DNA from 3 places in the Telluria mixta genome. Region 1 is predicted to be linked to each of the others. Evidence: riboswitches for the same ligand, from Rfam matches in the RefSeq annotation. Region 1 holds a riboswitch; each other region holds the start of a gene.
The links. Region 1 has a riboswitch for thiamine pyrophosphate ahead of P0M04_RS28660 (D-amino acid dehydrogenase). Riboswitches for the same ligand answer to the same signal wherever they lie in the genome.

Region 1 (2,260 bases):
AAAAGACGAGCTTGTGGCCGTCGTCCGTCAGCGAGACCGTCGGCGCCGCATCCCGGTCGAGGATGGGGTAGGTGGCCGAATAGCCCTTGCCAGGGTAGATCAGCAACCGGATGCCCAGCGGTGCGAGCAGCCCGACCGAGAAACTGCCCAGCGCGACGACGACGGCGTCCGCATGCAGCACGCGATGGCGGCCGTCCGCATCGATGATTTCGACGCCGCGGATGCGGTCGCCCTCGGCCAGCAGGCGCGTGACCGTCGTGTTGTAGATGAAGCGGATGCCGGCCGCCGCGCCGCGTGCCGCGAGCTGCGTCGTGAAGCGGTGGACGTCGCCGGATTCGTCGGTGGCCGTGAAGTCGCCGCCGACCAGCTTGCGGCGCACGGGCGCCAGCGCCGGCTCGATCCGCACGGCCTCATCGGCGTCGACCGTCATGCGCGGGCAGCCCAGGTCGCGCATCGCGGCGGCCGCGTGGCAGGCCCGCTCGAACTCGCGTTCGTCCGTGTAGAAGTGCAGGATGCCGCGCGTGAGGCCGTCGTACTCGATGCCAAGGCGCGCACGCAGCGCCTGCAGGCTGCGGCGGCTGTATTCGGCCAGCGCGACGATGCGGCGCAGGTTGGCGGCCACGCGGCCGGGCGCGCACTCGCGCACGAATTGCAGGCACCAGCGCCATTGCAGCGGGTCGGCCTGCAGGCGGAACAGCAGCGGCGCATCCGCGCGGCCGAGCGACTGCACGACCTTCAGCAGGCCTGCCGGCGTGGCCCACGGTTCGGCGTGCGAGACGGAGATCTGGCAACCGTTCGCGAAGCTCGTCTCCTGCGCGGGGCCGCTCCGGCGCTCGATCACGGTGACGTCGTGGCCGGCTTCGCGCAAGTACCAGGCGGATGCCGTGCCGACGACGCCGGCGCCCAGGACGATCACGTTCATGGGGGCGAGACTCGATTGAAAACGGGATGATGCATGCGGCTCCTCGTGGGTACGACGGGTGGAGCCGGCAAAGAGAACCGGAGCCGGTGCGCGACCGGATTCCGCATGCTTCCCTTCGCTGGCATTACCCAGATCAGGTTCGGAGGGTGTTTCTCACCCGCGGCCGCGGTGGCGGCTGCAGGACCCCTAGCGTTGCCTTATGGCAGCGAGGATTCTACCACGAGGTTGCAGAGGAGCGCCGGCCCGCGGACGGGGCCGGAAAGCGGGGCAGGCCGCGCGGCGGGCGCGCGGTCAGGCCGTGACGGCGAGGGTGGCCGTGGCCAGCGTGACGGTGGGTTTCACCGGTTCACGCCGGTCCTGGCAGGCCACCAGCATGAGGCAGGCGAGGAGCAGTAGGCTCAAGCGTGCGTGATGGCGGTTCATGATGGGCCTCCTATGGCCGCATCGTAGCGCACCGCCGCGGGACGCGGCGCGCCGCTCGAACCGTCAGAACCGGTAGCCGATGCTCGCGCGCACGACGGGATAGAGCTTGAGCGAGTCCACGTCGTCGCGCAGGTGCAGGCGCTCGGCGGCAAGGTCGCTGGCGAGGGCTTTGCAGACGGTGTCCGACGTCTTGCAGCCGACGCTGGTCAGCGTCACGTTCGGATTGCCCTGGTAGAACACGCCGAGATCGACGTTGGTGGTCCAGCGCGACGCGCGCGCCAGTGCGTTGCCCCAGCCGATGCCGAGGTAGGGCGCGGCCTTGCGGTAGTCGATGCGGCCGGTCAGCAGGCCCACGTCGGCCGCCGTGTAGGCGTGGCCGTTCAGCGTGTAGCCGCCCAGGCCGTTCGGCTTCGCTTTCGCATTGAACTTGTTGCCGTTGTAGACGAGGCCGCCGGTCAGGTGGAAGCTGCTGCCTTCGGTCAGGTACCAGTCGAACAGCACGTCGATCGTCTGCAGCTTGCCCTTGATATCGTAATCGACGCCGTCGGAGGTCTTGTCGAAATTGTGGCGGAAGTAGTTGGCGCCGAAGCGGCCGTTCAAATAGGTTTCCATCGGCACGACGACGTGGAAGCCCACGCCGGTGGTGCCGAGATCGGCCGTTACGCCGACTTGCGCGTTGGCGGTGCCCGCCGCCAGCAGGGCGGCCGCGGCCAGCACGGTGTATTTCGCGAACATCGATGACCTTTCAGTGGTTGAGGCCGCGATTGTAGCGGGGCGGTTGCTGCAGTGGAAATGTTGCGCTCCGGTCTGTTGTAATCCCGCCCGGAACGACAATGTAAGCAGGTGTTGCAGCCAATTGTGCATATGATTTCATTTGATAAACTTCGGTAAAACATTACAACGAGGTCATCCTAT
Region 2 (2,260 bases), 2.5 Mb from region 1:
CACGGTGTCGCCGCCCCAGCGCGTGGCCCACGTCATCTTCTCGACTTCCTCGCCGATCGACGACGTCACGGCCGAGTTGCCGATGTTCGCGTTGATCTTCACGAGGAAGTTGCGGCCGATGATCATCGGTTCCGATTCCGGGTGGTTGATGTTGTTCGGCAGGATGGCACGGCCCTTCGCGATCTCCTCGCGCACGAATTCGGGCGTGATCTCGCGCGGGATGCTGGCGCCGAACGACTGGCCCGGATGCTGGCGGCCGATCATCTGCGCCATGCGCTTGCCCGTGGGGCCGGCAGCTTCCATGGCGGCGAGGTACTCCTGGCGGCGCAGGTTTTCGCGGATGGCGACGTATTCCATCTCGGGCGTGATGATGCCCTGGCGCGCGTAATGCATCTGCGTGACGTTGCGCCCAAGCACGGCGCGGCGCGGCTTGCGCTGCAGATTGAAACGCAGCTCGGCCAGCTTCGGGTCGCTCAGGCGTTCGACGCCGTAGTGCGACGACGGGCCGGCCAGTTCTTCGGTGTCGCCGCGCTCGCGGATCCAGTCGGCGCGCAGCGCGGGCAAGCCCGAGCGGATGTCGATGGCGGCGTCCGGATCGGTGTACGGGCCGGACGTGTCGTAGACCCACACCGGCGGGTTCGGTTCATGGCCGAAGGACGCGGGCGTGTCGGACTGGGTGATCTCGCGCATCGGCACGCGGATGTCCGGGCGGCTGCCCGTCACGTAGACCTTGCGGGAATTGGGCAGCGGCGCGACAGCGGCGGCGTCGACGGTGGCGCTGGCGGAGAGGAATTTCGGATCGGCGTTCAAGTGTACTCCTTGTTGGTCACTGAAGATCGGCGATCCAGCTTAAGGAGTACGAAGATGCGTAGTGCGAACGAACGTGCACGTAGACTTTTCGAGCTTCCCTTCGCTGGCATTATCCAGATCAGGTTCGGAGGGTATTTCTCACCCACGCCATCGATGACGGCGCAGGACCCCTAGCATTGGTGTCGTTTCGTGCAGGCCACGAAACGACGGGACGGAGTGTACGCGGGTTTTTTGGGATTGGCAAACAGGAACCGCGGTGTGGATTGGTGCATACTATCGGCCTGTCTCTCCAGATCCCATCAGAACGAACCGATCCATGGCCCTGCTCACCCATCTGCTCCTGTACCCGATCAAATCCTGCGCCGGCATCGCCGTCCGGTCCGCCACCGTGCTCGAATCCGGTCTGTTCGCACTGGGCGTGCACGACCGCGAATGGATGCTGGTGACGGAAGACGGCCAGTTCCTCACGCAGCGCGAGCATCCGCGCATGTCGCTGATCCGGCCGCTGCCGGACGGCGCCGCGCTGCGCGTCCATGGGCCCGGCATGGATCCGCTGGTGCTGCCGCTCGCCTGGGACGAGTCCGCGCCGAAACGCACGGTGAAGATCTGGGACGACACGGTGGACGCCGCCGATTGCGGCGACGCGGCGGCCGACTGGTTTTCAAACGCGGTGCAAGCCCCGTGCCGCCTCGTGCGTTTCCACCGCGACGTCGTGCGCCCGACGAGCACCAAGTGGACGGATGGCGTGGAAGCGCAGACGCGCTTCGCCGACGGGTATCCGCTGCTGCTGATCGGCCAGGCGTCGCTGGACGACCTGAATGCGCGCCTCGTCGCGGCCGGCCGCCATACGCTGCCGATGGACCGCTTCCGCCCGAATCTCGTCGTCGACGGCCTCGATGCCTGCGAAGAGGATTTCCTGGCGACGCTCACGATCGGCGACCTGGCGATCCGTCCCGTGAAGCCGTGCGCGCGCTGCCCGATCCCGTCCATCGACCAGGCGACGGGTGTCCGCGGACCGGATCCGCTCGACATCCTGCAGACCTACCGCGCCAATCCGCGCATGGAAGGTGCCGTGTGCCTGGGCATGAATTGCATCGTGACGTCGGGGGCCGGCCGCGAGCTGCATCTCGGGCAGGAATTGACGACCGAGATCGCCTTTTAATCGAACGTCGCCAGCATCTCGAACGGGTAAATGCCCCGCCGATGCCCATCGCTGAACGTCAGGTTCAGCGCATAGGCACCGACAGGTTCGATGGCGGCCAGGCGCACGCCGGCATCTTCCCGGATGTCGATCCCGGCCCGCCGCTGCGCACGGCATTCGGAACACGGACACAGGGCGCGCAGCCGCGCGTGCGTGACGCTGGCGCTGCGGCCGTCCGGCCAGTGCAGCGCCAGCACGCCCTGCGCGGCGTGGTTCTCGATGGTCTCCGGCAGCGCCGTCATGCCTGCG
Region 3 (2,260 bases), 2.3 Mb from region 1:
ATGGCGGATTGCGCCGGTCGCGAACTTGCCCTGCACCTGCGCCTGCACGCCCCACGGCGACTTGCGCTCGCCCGTGCTCTGGTAGTCGTAGACGTCGTAGTCGCCGTTCGCGCAGTAGCCCGGATAATAGCCCGCGCCCTCGTTGCTGCAGCCGTACGGGAAGGCGGTGAAGTCGTCGCGCTTGAACCAGTGCTTGTTGCCGGACACCGTTGCGAGCCAGTCCGGCGCCAGCTTGTACTCGAAGCGCAGGCCGACGTTGCTGTCCTTCGTCGTGACGGGACGCGTCCACGGCTGGTCGTTCAGCAGCATCCTGGCCGACACGCCGGTCGGCAACGTCGTACCCTGGATCAGCTGGAAGCCGGGCGCCGTGATCTGGGCCTTGCGCTGGTAATCCATGTCCAGCTGCAGAAGCGCATCCGGCGTGATCTGCCAGTCGAAGGCGGCGGACACGAACTGGCGGTCGCCGTTCGCGCCGCGCACGTACGGATGCAGGTCGGCGGCGGCCGCGTTGATGCGGTAGCCGAAACGGCGGTCCTCGAAGCGGCCGCCCAGGTCCACGGTACCGTACAGGGTGCCGCGCTCGGACACTTCCACGGTCGCGGAGCGCAGCGGCGCATTCGTCGGGCGCTTGGTCACGTAGTTGACGATGCCGCCCGGCGTGGCGATGCCGGCCGTCAGGCCCGCGAGGCCTTTCAGCACTTCGATGCGTTCCTTGTTCTCCAGCGGGATCTGGGTGTCGCCCGGGATCGCGAAGCCGTCCTTGCGGTAGCTGTAGTTGTTGTCGAGGGCGAAGCCGCGGATCGAGAACTGCTCGGCATAGCCGACGGCGTTGTAGGCGTCGGCGACGGACGCGTCGAAGCGCATCGCCTCGGTCGTCGAACGGATCGACAGGTCCTGCATCTGCGTGCGGCCGATGGCGGTGATGGAGGCCGGTGTGTCGAACAGCGACGCTTCGCCGAACCCGCCGACGCTGGCGCGGTCGACGGCGATGAAGCGGTTGCCCGTCACGACGACTTCGGCGACGGGGCGGGTGTCTTGTACCTGCGCGTAGGCGACGTGCGCGTACGCTTGCATCAGCGCGCAGGCCAGGATGGAGTACTTCAGTTGACGGTTCATGGTTTGCTCGTTTTCGCGCGCCGGCAATGGGCGCGCTGCTTTTTTTAAAAGCCGGAGCCAACGGGGAGAAGGGCAAACAAGGATGGGAACTGCGTTGCGCTTTCCTTCGCTGGCATTATCCAGATCAGGTACGAAGGGTATCTCTCACCCGGGAAGCGAACTCCCAGGACCCCTAGCGAAGGCGCGAGTGTAGCACAGACGCGCCCCATGGTGGTGCGTCTGTCAATAGACATGTTGTAAAGCGAATGGTTCCCGCACGAGGCCAGCGTGACGTCGCCGGCCCCGTTCATGCGGATCAGGCCGGCTCGGGCACCGCCGCCGGATGCACCACATGCGCGCGCGCATGCAGCAGATGGCGCTGGATGACGGCGCGGGACGCGTCGCCGATCAGGCGCCAGTGCTCGCGCCGCAGCGCCGCGCGCTTGCGGTGCTTGGACGGCATCTCGGACAGCGGCTTCACGTAGAACGGCAGCGGGATCAGATAGCCGTCGCGGCCAGGCATCTCCTCGCCGCCGAGGATCTTCCAGAAGCCGTCATACGCGTTGGCGAAATGTTTTTCCGGATCGGGATCGTAGGCGATATGCGCGTCGCTGCGGATTGCGACCACTTTGTCCATGCCGAGCGCCAGTGCGATGCCCTGCATGGCTGCGAAGCAAAAGAAACTGGGCGAGTTGTTCGGGAAGACGCGCTCGAACGCTTCGAACGCGGCGCCGGAATCGATCCAGCGGCCCTGGTTGCGCGCGATGAACGCGACGACGGGCATGTCGACGCCCACCATGTCGCCTTCGAGCCAGCTGAAGGAGAGGCGGTGCAGGCATTTGCCGTCCGCGATGAGGGCGAGAGTCAGGTCGCCTTCGGCATTGCTGCGCGAGGCCATCTCGAGCTGGATCATGAAGGTGCTGCCGTCATCCTGGTGGTGCCACAGGGGCAGGCCGCGCTGGCCGTAGACGGCGTCCAGGTAGCCGTCGTTGAACGTCGTTTCCTCGAACCGGTAGTGGCTCAGCACGGCCTGCACGCGCTGGCGCGGACTCAAGCCCTTGATGAGGTAATCGCGGTGACTGAGGTGATGGAACAGGTCCTCGCTGGCGTCTTTCGCGACGTGGTTGCGGTAGACGCCGAGCTGGCACAGCGCGCGGTGGTCGCG

Region 2: linked by a shared signal. The riboswitch ahead of thiC (phosphomethylpyrimidine synthase ThiC) and the one ahead of P0M04_RS28660 (D-amino acid dehydrogenase) in region 1 are both predicted to bind thiamine pyrophosphate.
Region 3: linked by a shared signal. The riboswitch ahead of P0M04_RS18500 (TonB-dependent siderophore receptor) and the one ahead of P0M04_RS28660 (D-amino acid dehydrogenase) in region 1 are both predicted to bind thiamine pyrophosphate.

Annotation. Positions count from the first base shown of each region.
Region 1 covers NZ_CP119520.1:6,501,907-6,504,166, reverse strand. Annotated here, with positions in the region: gene P0M04_RS28660 (D-amino acid dehydrogenase) at 1-1,054, opposite strand, end outside; TPP riboswitch at 1,016-1,120, opposite strand; gene P0M04_RS28655 (hypothetical protein) at 1,409-2,080, opposite strand; gene P0M04_RS28650 (hypothetical protein) at 2,259-2,260, shown strand, end outside.
Region 2 covers NZ_CP119520.1:1,527,137-1,529,396, reverse strand. Annotated here, with positions in the region: gene thiC (phosphomethylpyrimidine synthase ThiC) at 1-810, opposite strand, end outside; TPP riboswitch at 889-992, opposite strand; gene P0M04_RS06725 (MOSC domain-containing protein) at 1,127-1,972, shown strand; gene P0M04_RS06720 (DUF971 domain-containing protein) at 1,969-2,253, opposite strand; gene P0M04_RS06715 (HEAT repeat domain-containing protein) at 2,250-2,260, opposite strand, start outside.
Region 3 covers NZ_CP119520.1:4,153,849-4,156,108, forward strand. Annotated here, with positions in the region: gene P0M04_RS18500 (TonB-dependent siderophore receptor) at 1-1,116, opposite strand, end outside; TPP riboswitch at 1,201-1,300, opposite strand; gene P0M04_RS18505 (DUF535 family protein) at 1,412-2,260, opposite strand, start outside.